Regions from separate parts of the Arthrobacter sp. B0316-1-20 genome, predicted to be linked through region 1. Evidence: riboswitches for the same ligand, from Rfam matches in the RefSeq annotation. Region 1 holds a riboswitch; the other holds the start of a gene.

Evidence for each region. A riboswitch is a leader RNA that binds a small molecule or an ion and turns the genes downstream of it on or off. The one in region 1 is predicted to bind S-adenosylmethionine.
Region 2: linked by a shared signal. The riboswitch ahead of AC5RW2_RS13505 (PIN domain-containing protein) and the one ahead of AC5RW2_RS02845 (bifunctional o-acetylhomoserine/o-acetylserine sulfhydrylase) in region 1 are both predicted to bind S-adenosylmethionine.

Annotation. Positions count from the first base shown of each region.
Region 1 covers NZ_JBNHHC010000001.1:639,903-643,302, forward strand. The annotation lists gene AC5RW2_RS02835 (hypothetical protein) at 1-546, opposite strand, end outside; gene AC5RW2_RS02840 (VOC family protein) at 721-1,362, opposite strand; SAM riboswitch class IV at 1,590-1,704, shown strand; gene AC5RW2_RS02845 (bifunctional o-acetylhomoserine/o-acetylserine sulfhydrylase) at 1,772-3,097, shown strand; gene metX (homoserine O-acetyltransferase MetX) at 3,178-3,400, shown strand, end outside.
Region 2 covers NZ_JBNHHC010000007.1:103,265-106,664, forward strand. The annotation lists gene AC5RW2_RS13500 (TM0106 family RecB-like putative nuclease) at 1-1,315, opposite strand, end outside; SAM riboswitch class IV at 1,578-1,701, shown strand; gene AC5RW2_RS13505 (PIN domain-containing protein) at 2,006-2,407, shown strand; gene AC5RW2_RS13510 (Nramp family divalent metal transporter) at 2,685-3,400, shown strand, end outside.

The DNA.
Region 1 (3,400 bases):
GCGGTTTGACTTTCCCGGTGGCAAAGAACCGGCCAGATCAAGAATCCGGGTGGCCTGCAGGGCGGGAAGGCCGAGGTGGCGGTCCACGCGAAGCGCATGGTCCATTGCGGGAACGGCCTCAGCGAAGGGACTATGCGCCGCCAAATCGACAACGGTTTGTGCCCGGGAAGTGATCAGGTAGCCGTTGCGGCTAACGAGGGGTTCCAAAAGTTCCCTGCGATGCCACCGGATTCCGCCACGGGACCGACCATGCGTGCCGTTGTAAGCCAACAAGTCCACGTCCAGAGAGCGGCCGATTACCGGAAGTCCCCACACCGCCGCCGCAGAGCGCTGGACAAGGACTCTGTCGGTGCGTCCGGTGCCGACGGCGGCCTCTATGTGCAGGCGCTGCTGCTCCCACCATGGCAACCGCGAGTATTCCCCGGCGGCCGCATACACGCCGCGCCGCAAGCGGACCAATTGTTCTTCCGCAGCTTGTCGGGCGACATCCCGGCGTCCTGGACCACACTTCTCCAGGTCCCTCACATAGATCAGTTTCACGTCCATACGGGACAGCCTCGGCGACCTCATGGCGGTCGGGCACGCGGGGAGGAGCTGTGTGGAAAAACGCTGCCCTGCAGGTCGATCTGGAGGGCTTGTGAACGCAAAAGCTCCGTTTCGGGCGTCTGCTCCTTCTATAACGCGGAGCGGACGCCCGAAACGGAGCGATGCCGGGAGAACTTAGAGTTCGACGATCCCGTGGGCGGTTTCGAAGCGGACGGACAGGATGCCCGGCGTACCGTTCGGTGCCGTCCAGGCGACCTTGACGTCGTCCAGCAGGCCGTCGACCGGCGTGCCCAGCCAGTCCGCCACCCGCTCGGAAGAGCCGGCGATGGTCAGGCCGATCAGCTTGACCGTGGCGGGGCGGGCGTTGGACGGGTGCAGCGGTTCGGTGCCGTCGTCCCAGCGCAACATGTAGGGCACCTGCGGGTCGGCGATGAGGCCCTTAATCCCGATCTGCTGCCAGCTCAGTTCCTGCCCATCCGGGAACTTGCGGTTGCCGGGAACCGCGTGGCGGCCCAGTCGTTCTTCGAACGGGGTCAGGTCGTCGACCGCCACGCACCAGCCCATCCAGCCGCCGCCGGCTTCCGACCGCGCCCGCACGGCCTGGCCAAAGGGGGCCTTATCGGAAGCGGGGTGGTCGAGCACCTCCACGACCTCCAGGTAATGGTGGTCGGTGAGGGGGAAGATCATATTGCGGGTGCCGAAGCGGGGGTGAACCCCGCCCTTGACGGCGTCGATGCCCAGGGCTTTGGAGATCCGCTCTGAGGTGGCAGCCAGACCGTCGGGTTCAGCGGCATAAGAAACATGGTCGAAGCGCATGGCATTATCTTGGCACTTTGTGAACCCGCTCTCGACTTAGGGTGACCTAAGTCACTCAATTTGCGGCTCGTGGGGAACGCGCCGTTCCGGACAGCAATTCCGCCTCCCCGGCACGCGGCGGCAACAGTGACGAAGCGGACTGTCGGAAAGGCGGTCCCGAGACGGGTGCCCAGTCATAAGGTGTCATATTGTTGCGGCCGCCGGCTTGTCTGCGGAGACTGGAGGCAGGTCATGAGTGCCAGCGCAAAACCCCGGTTTGCTGGCCGGCAACCCTCCAACCGCGGTGGGGTGCCCCGGGTGAAGACCAGGCAGCCGCCATAAGGCGGTGCGCAAGCGCGGGTCACACCCGGGACAGACATGCCGGCACGGCCGGATCCCGGATGGCCCCTTCCAGTGAAGGAGTTGCACCATGTCCAACGCCGATTGGTCCTTTGAAACCCGTCAGATCCACGCAGGGCAGGAGCCGGACGCCGCCACGGGCGCCCGCGCACTGCCGATCTACCAGACCACGTCGTTCGTGTTCCCCAGCGCGCAGAGCGCGGCCGACCGGTTCGCCCTGTCCGAACTGGCACCCATCTACACCAGGATCGGCAACCCCACCCAGGAAGCGGTCGAGACCCGGATCGCCAACCTGGAGGGCGGCGTCGGCGCCCTGCTGCTTGCTTCGGGCCAGGCCGCGTCGACGTTCTCCATCCTCAACCTGGCCGAGGCCGGCGACCACATCGTGGCCAGCCCCAGCCTGTACGGCGGCACCTACAACCTGCTGCGCACCACGCTGCCCAAGTTCGGCATCGAGGTCACCTTCGTCGAGGATCCGGACAACCTGCAGCAGTGGCGCGATGCCGTCAAGCCGAATACCAAGGCGTTCTTCGGCGAGGTTGTCTCCAACCCGCGCCAGGACGTGCTGGACCTGGAGTCGGTCAGCGCCATCGCCCACGAAAACGGCGTGCCGCTGATCGTTGACAACACCTTGTCCACCCCGTACCTGATCCGCCCGATCGAGTGGGGGGCCGACATCGTGCTCCACTCGGCCACCAAGTACCTCGGCGGCCACGGGACGGCGATCGGCGGCGTGATCGTCGACGCCGGCACGTTCGATTTCGCCGCCGACCCCGAAAAGTTCCCCGGGTTCAACACGCCGGACGACACCTACAACGGGCTGGTCTTCGCCCGCGACCTCGGCGTCAACGGCGCTCTGGGCGCCAACCTGGCCTATATCCTCAAGGCCCGGGTGCAGTTGCTGCGCGACCTGGGGTCCGCCATCTCGCCGTTCAATGCCTTCCTGATTGCCCAAGGGCTGGAGACGCTGAGCCTGCGCGTGGAGCGGCATGTGGCCAACGCTCAGAGGGTGGCCGAATTCCTGGAAGAGCACGACGACGTTGCCTCCGTCGCGTACCTTGGCCTGCCCTCCAGCCCCTGGTATGAGCGCGGCCGCAAGTACGGCCCGAAGGGGACCGGCGCCATCGTCGCGTTCGAAATCAAGGGCGGCATCGAGGCCGGAAAGCGCTTTGTGGACGGCCTTGAACTGCACTCGCACGTGGCCAACCTGGGCGATGTGCGCTCGCTGGTGATCCACCCGGCGTCGACCACCCATGCCCAACTCTCGGCCGCGGAACGGGTCGCGGCCGGGGTGACCGACGGTCTGGTCCGGCTGTCGGTAGGCATCGAGAACGCCAACGACATCATCGCCGACCTGGAGGCCGGTTTCCGCGCCGCCAAGGGTGCGGACGACTAGGCAAGCAGGTAGAGCGCAGCGTGACGATAGTGCAACCGCAGGAACTGGTGGAACAGGCAACCGACGGCATCCTGCGCCGGATGCCGGTTGGTGCGCTGGAGCTGGAAGCCGGCGGCTATCTGCCCGAGGTGGTCCTCGGCTTTGAGACCTGGGGCACCCTGAATGCGGACGCGTCCAATGCCGTCCTGATCCAGCATGCCCTGACCGGCAGCACGCATGTCGCACGCGGCTACTCGGACGAGGACGGCTGGTGGGACGACCTGGTAGGCCCCGGTGCCACGATCGACACGGAGCGCTATTTCG
Region 2 (3,400 bases), on a different contig from region 1:
GCAGTTCGTCCACGGTGTCTTCGCCGACCAGATGCTGCAACGATAGTCGGCGCAGGGCAGCCTTTTCGTAGTTGGCATAGTGGTAGATGTGCAGGCCGGGGTGGAGGCGCCGCCGTTCGGACACGTAATCCAGGAAGTCCGCCAGCGCTTTGCGTTCGCCCGCTCGGCTGTGCGCCCAGAAGGGTTTGAACGGCGCGGGGCCGCCAGCGGCCGGCGGGTTTTCCACCACGCCGAAAAGGTATTCCAGCCCCCAGATCCCGTCGTCGTCCTGCCAGAGCGGGTCGCCTTCGAAGTCGAAGAAGATATCGCCCGGGTCCGGGGCGGGCAGCCGCGCGAGGGTGTGCTGTTCCAGTACGCGGTAGGCAACGGTGTGTTCGGCACCGTCCTTGCGGAAGGTGACTTGCCCGTCCGGCTGGGCGGTGCCCGTTTGCATGCGGGCCTGGTCCCGCAGCCGGGCCAGCGCACCGTCGGGCGCTTCGCCTGCCGGCAATTCCAGCGCCGCCAGTTGATCGATGGTGCGAATTCCGGCCGCCTGGAGTTTGCGGCGGCGGGACGTGCTCATGCTAGCCACCAACACCAGATCGCGGTGCAGCTCAACCTGTTCCGCACAGTAGTCGCAGCGGCCGCACGCCTTGATCCGTTCGTCTCCCCAATGGACAGCTGCCGGCTGTCCCCGGTGCCCGGCGACCAGGTCCAGGAACCGGCCGCGGCGTTCGCGGAAGACCGGCAGCAGGTCGGTCAGGCTGTGGTCGCTGTGCCGGCCGTCGCCGAGCACCAGCGTTACCGTCGGAGCCGTGCCGATGCCCGCCTGGAGGAGCTGGTCGCCGTAGGCCGCCAGCTGCAGCAGCGCGGTGACCTTAGCGTGGCGGGCCAGTTTGGTGTCATAGACGGCGTAAGCCGGGGCACCGCCGTCGTGCTCGGTTTTGACCAGGAAATCAGAGCGCCCATGGAAGCTGCCGTCAAAGAAGGAGGCCTGGAACACCACGTCCGCGCCCGACCGCAGCGCCGCAAGGGATTCGGTATGCTTGGTGCGCAGGTCTTCGCGGGTGTAACTGCGCGTCTCGGCGATCTCCACCACGCCGGAGCCGAACTTGTCGCGAAATTGCTGCAGCACCCGGTGCTCGTGCAGATCGCCCAGCGCCGCGGTGCGCTCAAGCATCTCGTCCCGGCCGAAGTCCGGCACCGGGGAGCGGCCCAGCTTCTCGTCCAGCTTGCGCAACAACTGGTATTCGCACTGGGCGGCGGTGACCAGGTCGGTGGCCGTGTAGACCAGATCCGGGTCAGCCCCGTCGACGTCGGAGTCGAGCAGAAACACCGTGCCTCCTTGCTCACGTTGAAAGGTGCCAACCCGGCCGGCGGCGGGTCCCCCCAACGATATCCCGCCGCCGACCGGTGCCTGCCGGCAATCAAAGGTCTATCAGCCGACACGGACAGTTTCGGATGGTTGTGCCGGGATGGTCGCTAACATGCGCCGGGGCGGCCACCACAAGTGGGGAGGTGGAACGTTACGGTCCCTGTTACGCGGTGTGACCGCGGTCTCTGACATTTGGCACGCGGACTGGCTAAAGTGGCAACAGCTTCAAGAATTGTGGCCGCCAAGCTCCGACTTTGGCCACATACCAACCCCACGCTCGTTGGGTGGTTCGGATGACGAAGCGGCCTGCATCAGCCACTGGCTACCGGTGCGGGCAAGAGCACCCGAAAGGACTCGGCGCCCGGCGCCGGCTGTCATGGAAACCCTTGAATCTCCGCAACTTCAGGTCTTGAGTCTGGCCGACTACGAGCAGGTCTCCGCAGCGAGGGAAGCCTTTGTGGATTTCCTGCTGGAAGCGTCACTGCAAACCCGGGGGCAGCAGCGCGCCGTCGCCGCGGCCCGATGACAGGCAGGACCGGCCCGGCAGCGCCAGCGGCCAGCGTCGTACCTTCACCAGCGGCCAGCTCCGGGCCGGCGCCCGGCCCCGCTTCGTCGCCCGGCGAGGCCTCCGCCGGGAGGCGTGCCCGCGGGTTGCTGTTGGACACCGATGTGGTCGCCGAGCTCAGGCGGGAGAACCCGGACCCCGCCGTCGTGGACTTCCTGCAGAGGCGCCGCCGCTCGCGCGTCTACATTTCAGCGCTGACGCTGGGGGAGCTGCACGCGCTCAGCACCCAGGACAGCGCGCTGGCCGGGCGTGCCGACACCTGGCTGGGCGAGCTGACCGAGCGGTTCGCCGCCTACATCCTGCCGGTGGACCTGCAGGTGGCCGAGGCCTGGGCGCCTCTGGCGATCCAGGACGTGCCGGCCGTCGAGTCGCTGATCGCCGCCACGGCAGTGAAGCATTGCCTGACCGTGGTGTCCGGCAACGCCGAAGGCTACCGCCGGCTGTCGGTTGAGGCATGCGACCCGTGGAAGTCGACCCGGGCCTCATAGAACCGGTAAAGAAGCGCCCACGGCCGGCACCACGAAAACGTCCGTCGGGCCACCGCCTGTGAATATATCCGGTATGCAAACGGCCACAGTCGCGCCGCTAATTCCCGCCCAACGGAGCCATCGCGGCGCCGAACGGTTCCCCGTGTGGCTCCTTCGGTGATTTACTGACCGGGCGTTCTGAACGCGTGAGAAACTAAACGGGGTCCGGTGACGGGCGGCACGCGTGCCGCCCGTTTTCTGCGGACAAGCTCCATTTAAGGTAAGGAATACATGGCTCATGGCCACTGAGAACAACGCCCCGGGCGCGCTGGATGCCGCTGCGCGGGTGGACAACGACGGCGGCGCTCCCGCCAAGTGGAAGATCGTCGGTCCCGGCCTCGTCGTGGCGGCCACCGGCGTCGGTGCCGCGGATATGGTCGCCACTTTGGTGGCCGGTTCCCGTTACGGCTACGGCCTGTTCTGGGCGGTGATCGTCGGCGTCATCCTGAAGATCATTCTGGTCGAAGGCGCCGGGCGGTTCTCGCTGGCGACCGGCAAGACGATCTTTGAGGGCTGGCGCTCGCTGGGCCGTTGGACCACCTGGTATTTCGGTCCCTACATCATGATCTGGGGCTTCGTATACGGCGCCACCGCAATGTCGTCGGCAGCGCTGCCGCTGGCCGCGGTGTTCCCGGTGCTGCCGCTATGGGCTTGGGCCATCCTGATGGGCCTGGCCGGTTTCGTCATGGTCTGGTTCGGCAAGTACGCCATGTTCGAGAAGATCACCGCCTTCTTCGTCGGACTGATGTTCGTCACCGTGGTCGGCCTGGCCGTCATCGCCGTGCCCAACATTCCGGAAATGATCGGCGGCCTGGTGCCGATGATCCCGCAGGAAGAAGGCGCCGTGTTCTACACGCTGGCGCTGGCCGGCGGCGTGGGCGGCACCATCACGCTGGCAGCCTACGGCTACTGGCTGCGCGAGAAGGGCTGGCACACACCCAAGTGGATGCGCGT